Regions from separate parts of the Lysinibacillus sp. FW12 genome, predicted to be linked through region 2. Evidence: a T-box and tRNA genes for the amino acid it is inferred to sense, from the RefSeq annotation. Region 2 holds a T-box; the other holds one or more tRNA genes.
The links. The T-box of region 2 lies ahead of tyrS (tyrosine--tRNA ligase). A T-box ahead of a tRNA ligase gene usually reads a tRNA of that ligase, here a tRNA-Tyr.

Region 1: it has a tRNA-Tyr gene. The T-box ahead of tyrS (tyrosine--tRNA ligase) is inferred to sense a tRNA for this amino acid. The anticodon was not compared.

What each region holds. Positions count from the first base shown of each region.
Region 1 covers NZ_CP139094.1:327,825-337,255, forward strand. The annotation lists gene mbcS (acyl-CoA synthetase MbcS) at 1-1,463, opposite strand, end outside; tRNA gene SJW71_RS01715 (tRNA-Asn) at 1,733-1,809, shown strand; tRNA gene SJW71_RS01720 (tRNA-Glu) at 1,924-1,998, shown strand; tRNA gene SJW71_RS01725 (tRNA-Val) at 2,053-2,128, shown strand; tRNA gene SJW71_RS01730 (tRNA-Tyr) at 2,144-2,227, shown strand; tRNA gene SJW71_RS01735 (tRNA-Gln) at 2,242-2,316, shown strand; tRNA gene SJW71_RS01740 (tRNA-Lys) at 2,329-2,401, shown strand; gene rocF (arginase) at 2,587-3,492, shown strand; gene sigW (RNA polymerase sigma factor SigW) at 3,626-4,189, shown strand; gene SJW71_RS01755 (anti-sigma factor family protein) at 4,203-4,829, shown strand; gene cdaA (diadenylate cyclase CdaA) at 4,979-5,815, shown strand; gene SJW71_RS01765 (CdaR family protein) at 5,808-6,896, shown strand; gene glmM (phosphoglucosamine mutase) at 7,118-8,470, shown strand; gene SJW71_RS01775 (type 1 glutamine amidotransferase domain-containing protein) at 8,596-9,111, shown strand.
Region 2 covers NZ_CP139094.1:1,734,458-1,743,888, forward strand. The annotation lists gene SJW71_RS08865 (anthranilate synthase component II) at 1-529, shown strand, start outside; gene SJW71_RS08870 (hypothetical protein) at 575-1,057, opposite strand; gene SJW71_RS08875 (hypothetical protein) at 1,061-1,516, opposite strand; gene rpmG (50S ribosomal protein L33) at 1,667-1,816, shown strand; gene SJW71_RS08885 (5-formyltetrahydrofolate cyclo-ligase) at 1,929-2,522, shown strand; gene SJW71_RS08890 (YqgQ family protein) at 2,515-2,724, shown strand; gene SJW71_RS08895 (LTA synthase family protein) at 3,022-4,917, shown strand; T-box leader at 5,048-5,288, shown strand; gene tyrS (tyrosine--tRNA ligase) at 5,422-6,636, shown strand; gene SJW71_RS08905 (DUF2759 domain-containing protein) at 6,687-6,866, opposite strand; gene SJW71_RS08910 (MBL fold metallo-hydrolase) at 7,036-7,680, shown strand; gene SJW71_RS08915 (DUF2626 family protein) at 7,741-7,983, opposite strand; gene SJW71_RS08920 (helix-turn-helix transcriptional regulator) at 8,103-8,813, opposite strand; gene comGA (competence type IV pilus ATPase ComGA) at 9,140-9,431, shown strand, end outside.

The sequences.
Region 1 (9,431 bases), 1.4 Mb from region 2:
ACATGCTCTTGTAGCTCCTTTATTAACTCTTCTTCATCACGGGCCTTGAAGCCGTCTCGTAAAATAATAAAGGCCTTTACAATATGCCCTCTAATTTCATCTGGCGCGGCAACAACTGCACACTCTTGTACAGCTTCATGTTTGTTTAAGGCATCCTCTACCTCGAATGGTCCGATGGTATAACCAGATGAAATAATAATGTCATCTCCACGACCTTCAAACCAGAAGTAACCATCCTCATCGCATTTTGCCTGATCACCAGTAATATACCAATCACCACGGAATGCTGCTTGAGTACGTTCAGGCTCCTTGTAATATTCTTTAAATAGAGCAGGGGAGGATTTGTGAACGGCAATATCACCAACCTCGCCAACCGGTGCTTCATTACCTTCATTGTCGATAATACGTACAATATTACCTGGTGTTGGAACACCCATTGATCCTGGACGTAATTCAGTGTTTTCAAGTGTACCAATTAATAATGTATTTTCTGTCTGCCCGTAACCATCTCGTACTTTAAGTCCAAAATGCTTCATGAAAGTTTCGATGACTGGACGATTTAATGGTTCACCAGCAGAAACGGCACTACGGAGAGAGGAAAGATTATAGTCTTGTAGATTATCAATTTTCGCCATGATACGATATTCAGTCGGTGTACAACATAGGACATTAATTTTTTCCTCTTGCATTAATTGAAGGTATGTCTTTGCATCAAACCCACCATGATAAACGAATGCTGTGGCACCAAGCATGATTGTGGATAAGAAAGGACTCCAAATCCATTTTTGCCATCCCGGGGCTGCAGTTGCCCAAACTAAATCACCTTCACGAACGCAAAGCCATTTTGAAGCAGCTGTTCGAATATGTGCATATCCCCAGCCATGTGAATGAACAACACCTTTAGGTTTACCGGTTGTCCCTGAAGTATACGAAAGGAATGCCATATCATCACGTTTTGTCGCTACAGCTGTAAATGTAGTTGGCTGTGTACTTGCTAATTCATCTAAAGAAGTCCATTCTTCTTTTGCACTACCGATAACTAATTTGTTATTTAATGCGTCTACAGTAGAAGCTATTTGATCAACCTCACCAGTAAATGCCTCATAGGCAATAACGGCACTAGCAGAAGAATGTTCCATACGATATTCCAAGTCACTTGCACGTAGCATTTCTGAACATGAAATAGGAACAATGCCAGCCTTTAAGCAGCCAAGAAAAACGAAATAGGCTTCTGGTAGGCGAGGTATAATAACTAAAACGCGATCCCCTTTTTGAAGCCCTATCTTCGTAAACGCATTGGCGTATTGGTTCATTTTTTGGACAAGTTCAACATATGAAACTGTTCTTCTCTCTTGTTGTGTATTTAACCAACGTATTGCTTGACGATCACTATCCTGCGAAAACTTTTCTAATTCCTCTGTGATGTTATAAAACTCAGGTGCAATTAAATCATTTGATACCATAAGAACATTCCTCCCCCAGGAAATTTGATAGAAAATTCATAAAACTATTTTTATTTTAACAATTACAATAATATACAGCAAGAATATTTAGTACGTAAAATAGAAATATTAGATATAATAGAGAACTATTATGCATTGAATTAATCTGTAAGCATCCTTCGACAAAAAAATATAAAAATTTTCACCAAATGTGTTGCATTATTTAGAATGCTTGCTATAATAAGAAATGTACTTAAGAGGTTATTTAAAACCGAATTGAATAGTATTGTTCCGAAGTAGCTCAGTTGGTAGTAGCACCTGACTGTTAATCAGGTTGTCGCAGGTTCGAGTCCTGCCTTCGGAGCCATTTTTTTGTCCATTTTTAAGATTCTGTTGTACATAAAATTTTTTTGTAGAAAAGTGTTGCAACAATTAGGAAAAGATGTTATTATAAGTCTTGTCCTGTTTAAGACATAAGAATGGCCCCTTGGTCAAGTGGTTAAGACACCGCCCTTTCACGGCGGTAACACGGGTTCGAATCCCGTAGGGGTCACCATTAAAACATAGGCTTTAAAAAGAAAATAAACTGTGACATAACACCTGTTTCTATGGAGGATTAGCTCAGCTGGGAGAGCATCTGCCTTACAAGCAGAGGGTCGGCGGTTCGAGCCCGTCATCCTCCACCATTATTGTGTTATTCCGGAGGGGTAGCGAAGTGGCTAAACGCGGCGGACTGTAAATCCGCTCCTTAGGGTTCGGCGGTTCGAATCCGTCCCCCTCCACCAGTTTTATAAATGATTGGGGTATAGCCAAGCGGTAAGGCAACGGATTTTGATTCCGTCATGCCTAGGTTCGAATCCTAGTACCCCAGCCATTTTTCTTTTATGAGCCATTAGCTCAGTTGGTAGAGCATCTGACTTTTAATCAGAGGGTCGAAGGTTCGAGTCCTTCATGGCTCACTTTTTTAGAATAAAATACATTCAAAAGTGTTATATTAATTACTGATAACTAATCTCTTACTGAAAACAGTAGGAGATTTTTTTATGTTCTCTAAATTTGAATAAATATGCACATTTTTGTCGGGTTGAGCCAAGTGGTATGTAGGCTTTACAATAATCTTATAACTTTTAGGGGGTATAAAAACATGAATAAACTTAATATTTCTATTATTGGAGTACCAACAGATTACGGACAAGCACGTCGTGGTGTAGATATGGGACCTAGTGCTATCCGTTATGCGGGGGTTGTAGAACGTTTAGAAGCTATTGGACACGAAGTACAAGATCAAGGGGATATTCGTGTTAGCCAAAAGCAAGCGGATGCCGCAGTAGATGAAAAATTACTTAATTTAGAGGAAGTAGTGGAGGTTAGTACTGCTTTAGCTAATAGTGTGCATGAAGTAGTGGAACAGAAAAAGTTCCCGCTTGTATTTGGTGGAGATCACAGTATTGCGATTGGGACATTAGCGGGACTAGGTGAGCATTATAAAAACCTTGGTGTTATTTGGTATGACGCTCATGCGGATTTAAATACACCTGAGACAACACCTTCAGGTAATATCCATGGTATGCCATTAGCGGTTAGTATCGGACTAGGTCACGAACGTTTAGTCCAAATTCGCAACTATGCTCCAAAAATTAAACCAGAGAACGTTATTATTATCGGAGCTCGTTCAGTAGATCCTGGTGAGCGTGATTTGATTAAAGAGCAAGGCATCAAAGTTTATACAATGCATGAGATTGACCGACTTGGAATGACGCGTGTCATGGAAGATGCACTCGCTTATTTAAAAGAGCGTAATGTTGATGGTTTACATTTATCTCTTGATTTAGATGGATTAGATCCGCTATATACTCCAGGGGTTGGTACGCCTGTTCCAGGAGGAATTACGTATCGTGAAAGTCATTTAGCAATGGAGATGCTACAGGAATCTGGGATGGTAACATCAGCGGAGTTTGTAGAAGTAAATCCAATTTTAGATGAGAAGAATACAACGGCAAATGTAGCTGTTGCATTAATGGGATCATTATTTGGAGAAACACTAGTTTAAAGAAAATTTTACAAAAAATTGCCTGTTGCCACATTGCATAAAAATCTTTTGCTATAATTAAATTAAAACGAAACTTTTCTTATCGATGGGTCGTATAGTATAAGACAGTTGTAAAGGTGGAGAAGTCAACACGATGGATGCGTTAGTAAATAAGAGAATAAAACAAGTGCTTAAAGGCGATCAAAACGCATTTGCCGATATTGTGAGTCTCTATCAGCACAAACTGTACCAAGTATGCTATCGAATGTTAGGCAACAAACAAGAGTCCGAAGACATTGCTCAAGAGGCTTTTGTGCGTGCTTATATGAACTTGCATACATTTGATCAGAAAAGAAAGTTTTCGACGTGGCTTTATCGCATAGCGACAAACCTCTGCATTGACCGTATTCGAAAAAAGAAACCGGATTATTATTTAGATGCAGAAGTAGCTGGTACAGAAGGGCTTGATATGTATTCGCAAATCGCAGCAGACGACCAGCTACCAGAGGAGCAGTTAGAGCAAATGGAGCTGCAAGATCGCATTCAATATGAAATTGGACGTTTGCCGGATAAATACCGTTCAGTTATAGTATTGAAGTATATAGAAGAGTTATCGTTGCAAGAGATTAGCGAGATTTTAGATATGCCGCTTGGAACGGTGAAAACAAGGATTCACCGCGGACGTGAGGCATTACGTAAACAGTTAAACAATCTGTAGGAGGGGGAGCGTCATGAATACTTGTCCAGAGCATATTATAGACTATATGCATGATTATTTAGACGGTGACATTAGTCGTGAGCATGAGCAAGAGTTGAAACAACACTTGCATACATGTAATGATTGTAAACAGTTGATGCAAGAATTGAGTGAAACAATCGCCTTTGTGAAGAGTGCTTCCCATATTACAGCGCCTCCGGATTTTGAAGCAGCAGTAATGGCTCGTTTACCTAAGCCAAAAAGTCGAGTAGGTATACAAAAATGGATACGCCGGCATCCGTTTTTTGTGGCAGCAGCAGTATTTTGCTTATTTATGAGTGCTACATTATTAGGTAGCTTCATGGATGATCAGCATTTCTCCGTAACCAAACAACCAAATTTAGTTGTGGATGGTCAAACGGTGATTGTACCTGAAGGAGAAGTGGTGAAGGGTGATATTGTTGTGAAAAACGGCGATTTGATTGTTGAAGGTGAAGTTGATGGCAACGTCACAGTGATTAACGGGCAATATATGGCATCTTCAGCGGTAGTTTCCGGAAGAATTGAGGAAATTGACGAAGTATTTGAATGGCTTTGGTATACGATTAAAAATTCTGTAAAGACGGCCATGACATTTGAGGAAAAAGAAGAAACTAAATAACACTCTATACGTCCTAAAAAATAGTGCACGTGAGAGGCTGAAAGGTCTACTCTTTAGAGTAGACTTTTTATTTGAAAAAAGTTACATTTGTTAAGAATGTGATATACTTGAATGTGTATGGATTCGCAATGAAAAGTGGGGGATGCCACGTGCAAATTATCGAACATTTCACGGATTTAACTCCTGTGAATATTGTTATTAACTTCATTGATGTACTGCTCGTTTGGTACGTTGTTTATAAAGTCTTAACCCTCATTAAAGGTACAAAGGCTGTCCAATTACTTAAGGGAATTTTCGTCATTATTATTGCACGAATTGCAACAGACCTTTTAGGGTTACAAACACTAGGCTGGATGTTACAACAGGTCATTGAGTTTGGTTTCTTAGCGATTATTATCATATTCCAACCTGAAATCAGACGTGGTCTAGAACAAATTGGCCGAGGAAAGCTATTCCAACGTTCATCTAGTCAAGAAGAAGAAGAACAAACAAGACTCATTGAGGCTATGAAGAAGTCTGTTAGTTATATGGCTAAAAGACGAATTGGTGCGTTAATTTCTATAGAAAAAGAAACGGGTCTTAATGAATATATTGAAACAGGTATAGGACTAAATGCTGAAATTTCGTCAGAACTTCTCATTAATATCTTTATACCTAATACGCCGCTACATGATGGAGCGGTTATTATGCAAAAAGATAAAGTTACGGCAGCAGCATGTTATTTACCACTTTCTGAAAGTCCGTTTATTTCAAAAGAGCTAGGGACACGTCACCGTGCTGCACTTGGTTTAAGTGAAGTTACAGATGCTATTACAATTGTTGTATCAGAGGAAACGGGTGCAATTAGTCTTACATTAAACGGTAATCTCCATCGCAATCTTTCTCTAGAGGAGTTCGAAACACTGTTACGCAAAATGTGGTTCGGTTCAGCACAGGAATCTAATGCAGCCTCTAAGTTGACTTGGAGGGGGAAAAAGAATGGATAAAATGATGGATAGCCCTTGGGTATTAAGAATCATCGCGCTATTTTTAGCATTTTTGCTTTTTTTCTCAGTTCGTACTGAGCTATCTCCAATAAGTAAAACAACAACGAACGAACAAACAGATGTCATTCGTGATGTTCCAGTAGATGTTTATTACGATAATGAAAATCTTATTGTATCAGGCTTACCTGAAACAGTCGATGTTACCATTGAAGGTCCAATGCCTCTGGTTTTAAAAGCAAAAGCCGCAAAAGACTTTTCTATATTTGTTGATTTAAGCAATTTATTGATTGGAGAGCATGATGTAAAGCTAAAATACGAAAATATTTCTGATAAGTTAAAGGTTACATTAGACCCTGCAACAGTTCATGTGAATATTGAGGAAAAGGTCACACAGGAATTCCGTGTTGACCCTGAAATGAATAAGCGTCTCATCCAAGAAGGTTATATATTAAAAGATATGACAGCCAATCCTCCTACCGTTTACGTGACGGGTGCAAAAAGTGCTATTGAAAGCATAAGCTATGTAAAAGCTACTGTTACAGGTGAACAAGGTCTTACTCAGTCATTTTCACAGGAGGCAGCAGTAAAAGTATTAGATCGAGATTTAAATAAGTTAGATGTGACAATTGAACCTGAAACAGTTAAGGTTCAAGTAGATATCGAAGAATATAGTCGAGAGATACCTGTTGTGCTCAGGGAAACAGGGCAAGCGGCACAAGACATTACGATTAATTCATTAACATTTACACCGAAAATGATTAAAGTATTTGGTAGAAAATCAATTATTGATGGTTTAACTGAAATACCAATTACAGTTGACCTGTCAAAAATTACAGAGTCCAAAACATATGAATTTGATGTAAAATTACCAGATGGTGTAACAAAAATATCTGACAAAAAAATAAAAGTGAAGGCAGATATTACAAAGGTAGAGAAAGAGGAACAACCGAAAACACCAGCTTCTACAGAGGAAACGCCACAGTTACCGCCACCTCCAACTGAAGAAACTGATGAGGTTGATGATAACACTACTACTGATAAAAATACGCCAACTGAGGAAACGGAAGATATTGATTCTTAAACAATATGTGACTATAATTTTATTTTGATTCTAAATCAAAAATCCAATCGGAGTTTGTTTTGGTGAGTAGGAATTATTCTTTCACCAAACAAACTGGCTGATAGGAATGTTAATAATTACCAATGAATGAACAAAACAGACTTTTCCAAAAGTAGGCGGACAAGTATCTAATGAATTTATTCATTAGGCACAGTCTTGCATTGAAGGAGAGAATAAGTAGAATGGGTAAATATTTTGGAACAGATGGCGTCCGTGGCGTCGCGAATAGTGAATTAACACCGGAATTTGCATTTAAACTTGGTCGTATAGGTGGCTATGTTTTAACAAAGGATGCAACTGACCGTCCAAAGGTTTTAATTGGTCGTGACACACGTATTTCAGGTGAAATGCTTGAAGGTGCACTTGTTGCTGGTCTTTTATCAATTGGAGTAGAGGTAATGCGTCTGGGTATTATTTCAACGCCAGGTGTGGCATATCTTACTCGTATTATGAGCGCAGATGCAGGCGTCATGATTTCAGCTTCACATAACCCAGTTGCTGATAATGGCATTAAATTTTTTGGTCCGGATGGCTTTAAGCTAACTGATGCACAAGAAGAGGAAATTGAAGTACTACTGGACGCTCAAGAGGATACATTACCACGTCCAATCGGCGCAGAATTAGGTTCTGTAAGTGATTACTTCGAAGGTGGTCAAAAATATATTCAATACTTAAAGCAAACAGTGGATGAAGAATTTGATGGTATCCATGTCGCACTAGATTGTGCACATGGTGCAACATCATCATTGGCTACACATCTATTTGCGGATCTAGAAGCTGACATTTCTACAATGGGTGCTTCCCCAACTGGCTTAAATATTAATGATGGTGTAGGCTCAACACATCCAGAGGGATTAGCTAAATTTGTTTTAGATAAAAATGCAGATGTAGGTTTAGCATTTGATGGTGATGGCGACCGTTTAATTGCTGTAGATGAAAACGGTAAAATTGTTGATGGGGACCAGATTATGTTTATCATTGGTAAGCATTTAAATGCGGTTGGACGTTTGAAGAAGCAAACAATTGTTTCAACAGTAATGAGCAACATGGGCTTCTACAAAGCTGTAGCAGACAATGATATGCAAAGTGTACAGACAGCTGTAGGAGATCGTTATGTTGTCGAGGAAATGCGTGCCAATGATTACAATTTAGGTGGCGAACAATCAGGACATATCGTTTTTCTAGATTTTAATACAACAGGTGATGGTTTACTTACAGGAATTCAGCTTGTTAATATTATGAAAGCGACAGGTAAAAAGCTTTCAGAACTTGCTGCTGACATGAAAATATTCCCTCAGCGTCTTGTTAATGTTCGCGTAACAGACAAGCATGCTGTGACGGATAATACGAAGGTTGCAGCTGTAATTGCAGATGTAGAAGCTGAAATGGCAGGCAATGGTCGTGTCTTAGTACGTCCTTCAGGTACAGAGCCACTAGTACGTGTTATGGTGGAAGCTGCAACAGAAAATGATTGTGAGCATTTTGTTGAGCGTATTGCGGACGTTGTACGTCAAGAAATGGGTTTAACAGAATAGTGTTAATTAGAAACTCGATTTCCATTTACAGGAGATCGGGTTTTTCTTATTTGTAAAAATGTTTTAAATAAGTGAGATGGGGAACAGTAATAAGGAGTCACAATAACAAGGAGTGTTTTATTGATATGGCTAAAATTGCTACAGTTATTACGGATATGTTCGAGGACATTGAATTTACAAGTCCTAAAGAAGCTTTAGAAGCGGCTGGACATCAGCTAGTAACAATTGATACGGAAGCAGGTAAGGAAGTAAAGGGGAAACATGGAGCGACCGTAAAAATCGATAAAGGCATTGATGAAGTAAAAGCTATAGAATTCGATGCTCTCTTTATCCCTGGTGGTTTTTCTCCTGATATATTACGCGCGGATGATCGTGTAGTGGCATTTGTTAAATCCTTTATGGATGATATGAAGCCTACCTTTGCCATTTGTCATGGACCACAACTGCTCATTACAGCTAAGACTTTAAATGGTCGTGATGCAACAGGCTATAAATCCATTCAAGTAGATTTAGAAAATGCTGGGGCAATATTCCATGATGAAGAAGTCTTTGTTTGTCAAAAGCAGCTTGTAACAAGTAGAACACCAGATGACCTCCCAGCCTTTAATAGAGAAATCGTTAAATTATTGGGTAGTAAATAAAAAGCGGGCACAAGCATGAAGTTGCTTGTGCTTTTTTATGGCTCTGGCGTTGACCTGTAAATGAATTCATATGTTATTTGATCATATCAATTGGTAACTCTTTTATGATAGCTAATATTATTTTGTTTACATAATTGTCACGAAAAAGCATTATGAATAGGTCTTTTTTATAACGAAAATTTGACGGATAGCATATGATTGAGTATGATGGAGAAGTTGAAGATGAGGTCCGACCTTGTTCTTTAACGAGCGCATAAGGAGGGGAAGAAAGCGTAAAATCGGAAAACAATTATAGCGCCTGAGCTGAAGAAATCGGACGA
Region 2 (9,431 bases):
ATTTCAACAAATCAGTATGCTTGGTAAAAGTGTCACAGTCGTTCGAAATGATGCTATTACAATAGAAGAAATTCAAGAAATGTCACCCGAAGCTATTATTTTATCCCCAGGACCAGGAACGCCGGCTGAAGCGGGTATTACTGTGAATGTGATTAAGGAGCTACATGGAAAATTCCCTATTTTAGGTATTTGCCTTGGCCATCAATCGATCGGGCAGGCTTTCGGGGCAAATATTGTGCAAGCCAAAAACATTATGCATGGAAAGCTGTCACCGCTTCAGTATAAGAATACGGGCTTATTTGCACAACTAAATGGAGACATTGAGGTTATGCGTTATCATTCCCTTATTATTGAAGCACAGACATTGCACAAAGATTTCAACATTATTGCTACAGCAGGTGATGATGGGGAAATTATGGCGATTCAACATAAAAAATACCATCTTTATGGACTGCAGTTTCACCCGGAATCCATTGGCACAAAAGAAGGCAGTATCATGATGAAAGCCTTTTTAGAAAATATAGCGTAATGATACAGAAAAAAGCTGTCGCTTCATTTGGCGACAGCTTTAATATTATTGTTTTTTGCCTGTGATTAATTTTGCAATTTCTTCAAGAGTCATGGAAGAGTTGACCTCATAGGAGCCTATCTGTAAGCTTCGAGCATATTTTGCGTTTGCGAGTAGTAGCTCCATCTCAACACTATTTGTAATGATGCCACCATCCTCAAGCTTTTGTGCAACAATATACGGTGTGATCCCACTATATATTTGCAGTGTCATCATCTTCTCATCAGTGTTAGTTTTATCAGCAGATTGTTCAGAAGCATCTGGTGAAGAAGTTTCTTCAGTCTTATGTACTGGCTTTAATTGTTCCTTTAATGAGGCAATTTCTTTATTTGCCTTATCTAACTTCATTCGCAGTTCTTCTACTTGTTGCAGATTAGGAGAATCTTTCATAGGAAGACCAATGTTTACATCATAGCGGCCTGCGAGAGCTAGCAAAGCCCCGACAAGAAAAATTGCAATACCGAATGCGCGGATGGCAGATTTGTTCATCAATCATCGACCTCCGTTTGCAATCACTTGGCGAACTTGCTCTTCTGTTAAATTAGAACGGATACTAATTTCTGCTACAGAAAGACCTTGTTTATTTAATTCGTGAACCTGACTAACGATAATTTGATGAATGGGTTTAGTCTGCGTTGTTGCTGATGTAACCTTTGAAGCTTGTGCAGCCTGTTGAACAGCTTGCATCATTTGTTGAACCTTAGGACTTTGTACTTGCTGAGGGCTAGGTGCTGATTTTGATTTCACTTGGAACTCAGGCTCTAATAAAAGTTCTTCCTCGACAATTTTCATGCGACGCTTTAAATTATTCGTTTCTTGAAATATAGAGATGGATAATTCTTCGACATCTTTCTCGATTTTTTGTGAACTATTTTTGAAAAAGAACGATATGATGATCAGAAGAATCCCGATACTCATTAATAGGATGGATAAATCCAATAGTTTCACCTCAATGTAGTATGTAATTATAAGATATTTTACCATATGCAAAGTTAATATGAAATGAAGGTAGATTTTTTTTCAGTTTATGTTATAATAGGTTAGTCGTATAAATCATGCTCAAATTTAAATTCTTGATATAGAGTGGGAGGGTTAATGATGCGCGTAAACATTACTTTAGCTTGCACAGATTGCGGCGAACGTAACTACATTTCTAAAAAGAACAAGCGTAACAATCCAGAGCGTCTTGAACTTAAAAAATATTGCTCTCGCGAGAAGAAATACACTCTTCACCGTGAAACTAAGTAATCGCTCATTAAGCCAAAACCACAAGTGGTTTTGGCTTTCTACATTTTAGGAAACCATTTTGATGGAAAGACTCTAAGTTGATTCAAGTTTTACTATATAGGAGGTAGCCTGGATGGATAAAACAACTTTACGTAACAAGGTGAAAGAAGCACTCTCGACAATGAGCGATAATACATATCATAGTCAATCTTTAGCTATAGTAAAAAAGGTGCTACAGGAACCATATATAATAGAAGCAAATACAATTGGTTTGACCATTTCAAATAAGCCAGAAGTCGACACATTTCTTCTAATTGAGGAATTATGGCAACTTGGTAAAAAGGTTGCTGTTCCAAAATGCCACCCGAAAACAAGAGAAATGTCATTTTACGCAATTGACTCTTTTGCCCAACTTGAAACTGTATATATGCATTTGCGTGAGCCTATTCCAGAAAGATGTGAGTTTGTTGACGCAAATGAAATGGATGTTATCCTTGTTCCAGGCGTAGTTTTTGACCGATATGGCTATCGAATCGGCTATGGCGGTGGTTATTATGATCGCTATGTATTAAACTATAAAAAGGGTAAGCTACTGTCCATGCTCTTTGATGAGCAAATCATTGATCGTGTTCCTACCGAAGAACATGATTGCCCAGTAGACATCATTGTGACACCCTCAAAACGTATTGATTGTCTAGGACAACGAGGAGCGAACGAAAATGGATAAAATGTTAGATATTTATGAACTCTTGAAAACCTATGGTACTTATATTTATACGCGGGATCCGATTGGCGATTTGATGTTAATGGAGGATGAAATACGCGAGCTTTATAAAGCAAATGTACTAGACATAAAAGATTATCAAATGGCATTACTACTCATTCGACAAGAAACAACAAGACTTCGTATGGAAGAGAATAAAAAGTAATGTTTGAAATATCATGTAAATGGGTATTGTAAAGTTAATGTAACATGTATGTAATATTCTTAAAACAGTGGATTTCCGCTGTTTTTGTGTTTTTACGAAACTTTTTACAATTCAAAACGTATATATAGATATCTGGCGCATAGAACAGCAAGGAGACGCATAGAAGAGCAGGAGAAAAAAATTTCAGGCAGATATGTGTTGATTATCTGTAAAAAAAAGTTTAAGATATATTTTGTTTCCGTAACAAAATGTAAAAAATTATTATTTTTTTGTAAGGAAGTAGGGAGGATGTTAGGAATGAAATCAATAAAGTGGCCTAAACATTCATTTATGATACTAGCAATTATAGCAACATGGATCAAAACGGTCATTGTTTACCACACAAGCTTCGAGATGAAAATTGAAAATGCCATGCAACAATTTATTTTGTTTATTAATCCATTAAGCTTTTTGCTATTTACGTATGGTTTATCACTATTTTTTAAATCAGCAAAAGCTAGAAATCGTTATCTGATAACGGTCAGCGTTATTTTGTCCATTGTCTTATACGGAAATGTAGCGTTCTATCGATTCTACAATGACTTTATTACGCTGCCAGTATTATTCCAAACAAGCAACTTTAGTGACTTAGGAACGTCCGTAGCAGCCATTGTTGAACCTTGGGATGTATTATATTTCGTTGATGTCATTATTTTAATCTTAGCAAATAAATTTTTACCAAAAATGAAAGAAGCATTTAAAGTGAATGTTGAGTTCCGACGTGCTTTCTTTGTATTGGCAGTAGCAATGACATTTTTAAATTTAGGATTAGCAGAAACAGAGCGTCCACAATTACTAACACGTAGTTTTGACCGCGAATTATTAGTGAAGAATATTGGTACATACAATTACCATTTGTATGACATTTATATTCAATCGAAATCATCTGCGCAACGTGCGTTAGCGGATGGTAGTGAACTAGTTGAAGTAAATAACTATATTCGTTCAAATCAGGCAGCCATTAACCCAGAAATGTTTGGGAAATATAAAGGTCGCAACTTAATTGTTGTGTCTATGGAGTCCTTACAAAACTTTGTCATTAATAATGATATGAATGGTCATGAAGTGACACCATTCTTAAACTCTTTAACAAAAGATAAAGATACGTATTATTTCAGTAATTTCTATCACCAAACAGGCCTTGGAAAAACATCTGACTCAGAGTTTATTTTAGAAAACTCCTTGTTTGGTTTAGGCCGTGGAGCAGTATTTTTCACGCATGGTGGAAATACGTATAACTCAATGGCAGAACGCCTTGGAGAAAATGGTTACTTTACAAATGTTATGCACCCGAATAATAAATCTTTCTGGAACCGTGACATGATGTATCAATCATTAAAAATCAATAAATTTTACGATATAGATTCATATACGGTTGAAGAAGGGCAAGCTGTAAACTGGGGTATGAAAGATACTCCATTCTTAGAGCAATCAGCTAATTTAATGAAAGATATGCCACAGCCATTCTATTCAAGACTGATCACGCTAACGAACCATTATCCATTTACATTGGACCCGGAAGATATTATGATTCCTGAATATGATTCGAACTCTGGTACTTTAAATCGTTACTTCCAAACAGTACGCTACATGGATGAAGCTCTAAAAGATTTCTTCCAACAGTTAAAAGATCAAGGTGTTTATGATAACTCTATTATCGTTATGTATGGTGACCATTATGGTATTTCTGAAAACCATAATAAAGCAATGGCACAATATTTAGGGAAAGAACAAATCACACCATTTGATAATGCATTACTGCAAGAAGTACCTTTATTCATCCATATCCCAGGATCTGGTGATGGTAAAGAAATGACAGAGATTTCAGGACAAATGGATTTACGTCCAACAATCTTACACCTTCTTGGCGTAGAAACGTCAAAAGATATGCAAATGGGGGCAGATTTATTCTCTCCAGAGCATGAGGACTTTGTTATTTTCCGTGATGGACGCTTTATCACAGATAAATACGTTTATGCTGGTGAAGCTTGCTATGACAAAGTAACTGGCGAAGAAATAGAAGGTGAGCCATGTCAATCATATGCTGATCGTGCCACAATGGAGCTAGAAAATTCCGATGCGATTATTAATGGTGACTTGCTTCGTTTCTATGATGAAAAAACAGGTAATTTAAAGCAGGATTCAGTTAAATAATCATATTAGAGAGATCTCATGACGAGGTCTCTCATTTTTACATTATTATTGACAAAAGGGGATATATGATTATAATAAGTGTAAATATCTGCATAACGAAGATTTGTTTTTCGCATTTCGGAGTATAAGAGTAAAGGCATGGAAAAGAACGAGTAACTTTAATGGAACTGACAGAGAGTAGCCGGACGTTGAGAGGCGCAAGGGATATTAAAGTGAATACATCTTGGAGCTGCGTACCGAAAATTTAGTAGGCTACGACGGAGTTGCATCCGTAATCATTGCAGGGGTATCGCTTCGGCTGTACTTTTAGAGGAGAGCTATGTGAGTAGTTCTCGAAAAAAGGTGGTAACACGTTCATGAACGTCCTTTAGGAATAATCCTAAAGGCGTTTTTTTGTGTTTGAAGCGAACTAAACAAAGTGAGGATATTATTTCCTAATGGTTCCCAAGTAACTCTTATAGATCTTGCAATATTAATTTTTAATATTACAAGGAGATGTTTTGTATGTTTTTAACACCAGAGGAGCAATTCGTGATCATCAAGAAAGGTGTCGATAAAATCGTTGATGAGCAGGAATTACGTGCAAAATTAGAACGATCATTTAAAAAACAGCAGCCTTTAACAATTAAATTAGGACTTGATCCATCTGCACCAGATATTCATTTAGGTCACGCAGTCGTTCTTCGAAAAATTAAGCAAATGCAGGATTTAGGTCATCATGCAATTATTGTTATCGGTGATTTTACAGGACGAATTGGCGATCCTACAGGTAAAGCAAAAGGGCGAACAGCCTTAAATGACGATACAGTGAAGAAAAATGCCCAAACCTATTGTGAGCAAATTTTTAAAGTGTTAGATAAGAACAAGACAACGGTTCGTTTTAATAGTGAATGGTTAGCAAAGCTGTCGTTTGAAGAAGTCATTCAGCTAGCAGCCACAACATCTGTTGCTCGACTTTTAGAGCGTGAGGATTTTCAGAAACGTTACAAGCAGCACGTACCCATTGGCATGCATGAATTTTTTTACCCCCTTATGCAAGCATATGATTCGGTGGAGCTAGAGGCTGATATTGAGCTAGGGGGAACAGACCAAACGTTTAATATATTAATGGGGCGAAACTTACAAAAGCAGCGAGGGATAGAAAAACAAGTTGCCATTTTTATGCCACTACTGGAGGGATTAGATGGCATTGAAAAAATGAGTAAAAGTTTAGGTAATTATATTGGTGTCAATGAAGCACCTGAAATGATGTTTAAAAAGGTGATGGAAGTACCTGATGCATTAATCGTAAAATATTTCGAATTAGCAACGGATGAGCACCCACTACAAGTGCAGGCCATTCAAGATAAACTTCAAAAGGGAGAGAATCCCCGCGATCTGAAATTGCGATTAGCAGAAGTGATAACGACTTTATACCATGGAGTTGCAGCAATGAAGGAAGCGAGAACTTACTTTGAAGCAGCATTTCAACGAAAGGAAATACCGAAAAACATTCCCGTTTTACTCTTAGAGATTGATAAGGAAAGGGTAGAGGATATCCTTCCCCAATTAGTGGCAATGGATTATATTCAAAGTAAAAGTGAGTTTTTACGGTTAATCAAGCAAAATGGGGTATCTTTGAATGGAGAAAAATTAGCGCTAGATGACCTTTCGCGCGTCCTAATGAATGATGATGTGATACAAATTGGTAAGAAACGATTCCTTAAATTAAATAAGTAGTGAAAAAAAGAGCAATCTCCGTGGAGACTGCTCTTTTTCTGTCTAAAATTTTAGTGTAATGTTGGTGGGTAACCGCTGTGAACAATTGTCATGATGACGAACCATCCAAATACAACAGCACTTAATAAATTGAAAACAACGCTTAATAGGTTCTTTTCTTTAATTGCTTGGAATGTACCAACTACAGCTAAAATCGCTACTAGACCAAAAATAACCATTAATAAGTTCATTAAAAATAGACACTCCTTTCGACATCAGAAAATGAATGTCGCAAACAATATTCCTCCTTAATTGTAAACGTTCTACTTATTTTTGTCGAGAACTAAAATAGCGCAAACTATGAACATTTATCGTCAAATTGTGGCAAAGCCTGTATAATAGAAAGTTGAGGTGATAACTATGATGAACGTACGAAGTTATTCTCTTGGACCGGTCCAAACGAATTGCTATATCGTATCGAATAAAGAGAAAGAATGTATTATATTTGATCCAGGTGAGGAAGCGGAGCGTCTTATTAAAACAATCCGTAGCAATGGTTTAAAACCGTTAGCTATCTTTTTAACGCATGCCCATTTTGACCATATCGGAGCCGTTGATGCTGTGCGTGAAGTGTTTGATGTCCCAGTATGGATTCACGAAAAGGAAGTTAGCTGGCTAGGAGATCCTACTAAGAATGGCTCTAGTAAATATGCTGCATTACCAGATTATCGAGTAGCTGCACCAGCGCAAGACACCATCATCAAAGAAGAACAGCCATTTGAAATTAGTAATTTTGTTTTTCAGGCTGTTTTTACACCAGGACATTCACCTGGTAGTATTTCCTATATTTTTGAGCAAGATGGTTTTGCGATTGTAGGAGATACGTTATTTGAACAAGGTGTCGGACGTACAGATTTATTGGGTGGATCGACAAAAATATTATTGGATTCAATCCATAATAAATTACTGTCATTACCAGAGGATACTATTATCTATCCTGGACACGGTAATTATACGACTGTAGGTGCAGAAATGGAGACAAATCCATTTTTAAATGGATTTTAAAAAGGCCGCATCATATAAAAAAGCGTATCTCAATTGTAGTGAGATACGCGATTTTTTGTATTAATGACCGCCACCAGGTACGTGAATGAATGTTGTATAGTACGTGAAGCCAGCGAAGAATACAGTTAAATATGCTCCGAAAATGTACATGTACATACGTTCTGAAAGGTTTAAGAAGCCTAATAATAAGAATAAACCTGTATTACCTAAGAATAATAGCGATACCTCGTTCATACCACCAAGGTAGAACATAACGGCAAAAATACCTGTCCAGAATGCCATAACTTTATACATATTATCCATGAAGATTTCCCCTCCTTTTGCCCACGACACAATAATCTCTTACTCATTATAAATGATATGAAAGGTGTCTGTAAACTGGAACTTCTCCGATCTTTGTGACAAACAAATGGATTTTTAAACTAGTGATCGATTTCTGTCACGTTTATTTCATATTTACATAAATCACAATTATGTATCATACTTTCAACTTGCACAAGTTCATTATTAGAAAATAGAGCATCTAATTGTCCTTTTAAATAGGATTCATGTAATGAACAAACAATTTCAGAATGTGCTGTCAGTTGCTCCTGGAATGGACAATTAAAAATGGAGAATATCACTTTTTTTCCAAGTTCAGTTTGTTGAATTTGTGGAATATAGCCGATTAATGCGGCATTGTCAGTTAATAACTGAAGCTTTTCATCGAAGGAAAGAGAATTATTTAATGTCATTTCAGCACTGATATAATTTTTCATTTGCTGGTAGCCGTCTTGGTAGCTAATTTCTTGACACTTCGTTAACGCAGATGGTCCGACATCTTGAATTAATTGAATCGTCCATTTTAATAAACGATCTTCGTCACGTCTAGGAAATGTTAGTGATACACCTTTCTCTGAAGCTTTATAAACTCGTCCAGGTCTTCCACCTTTACCTGTTTTTACATAATCAGCAGAAATAATATTGATTTCCGAAAGTTTCGTTAAATGAAGTCTGGCAACGTTTGGATGGATACCAAATTGATCAGCTATATGTTGTACTGTGACTGTTTTTTTCTCTTGCAATATATACTCATAAATAGAGTATCTTGTTTCATCAGCAAGTGTACTCGTAATTTTCAATGGATGGATCATGTGTTTCACCTCTTTAAGTTTTTATAAAAATTATGTTCATCTACCAAGTGTTAGGAAAATAATCATGTTGATTCTATTATATTGTATTATTGAAAAAGATACATTCATTTTGGCATAAATATTAATTTTTTCATGTATTTATGTTCCTTTTTAGTGGAAAATTGCATTTTATCCACACTTTTATAGCAAAAAACATAATTGATAGTAAAATGTATAACAAGTTTTTATTTTCAGAAAAGGGCTTTTCTCGTGCACTTTTCCTCTTTATACTAGGAAATAACGAATAGAGCGGTCATATTCGAATGAACTAGAAGAGAGGTGCATATATGCAGAGTTTTGAAACAGTTGTTGAACAAAGATGTGAGCAACTTTTACTAAAGGCTTATCATTTTGGTGCATCCGATTTATTACTCGTTCCAAGCAATACAACATATCGGATCTATTTTCGAAAATATGATAAGCTTCTTCAAGCTGGCGAGCTTCCGATCGATCTTGCGGAGAGAATGATCTCCTACTATAAATTTCTTGCGGAATTAGATATTAGTGAGCGACGAAAACCTCAAAGTGGCTCCTTTCAAAAAGCGATGGAGCAAAATCCATACGCCTTTCGTGTTTCTA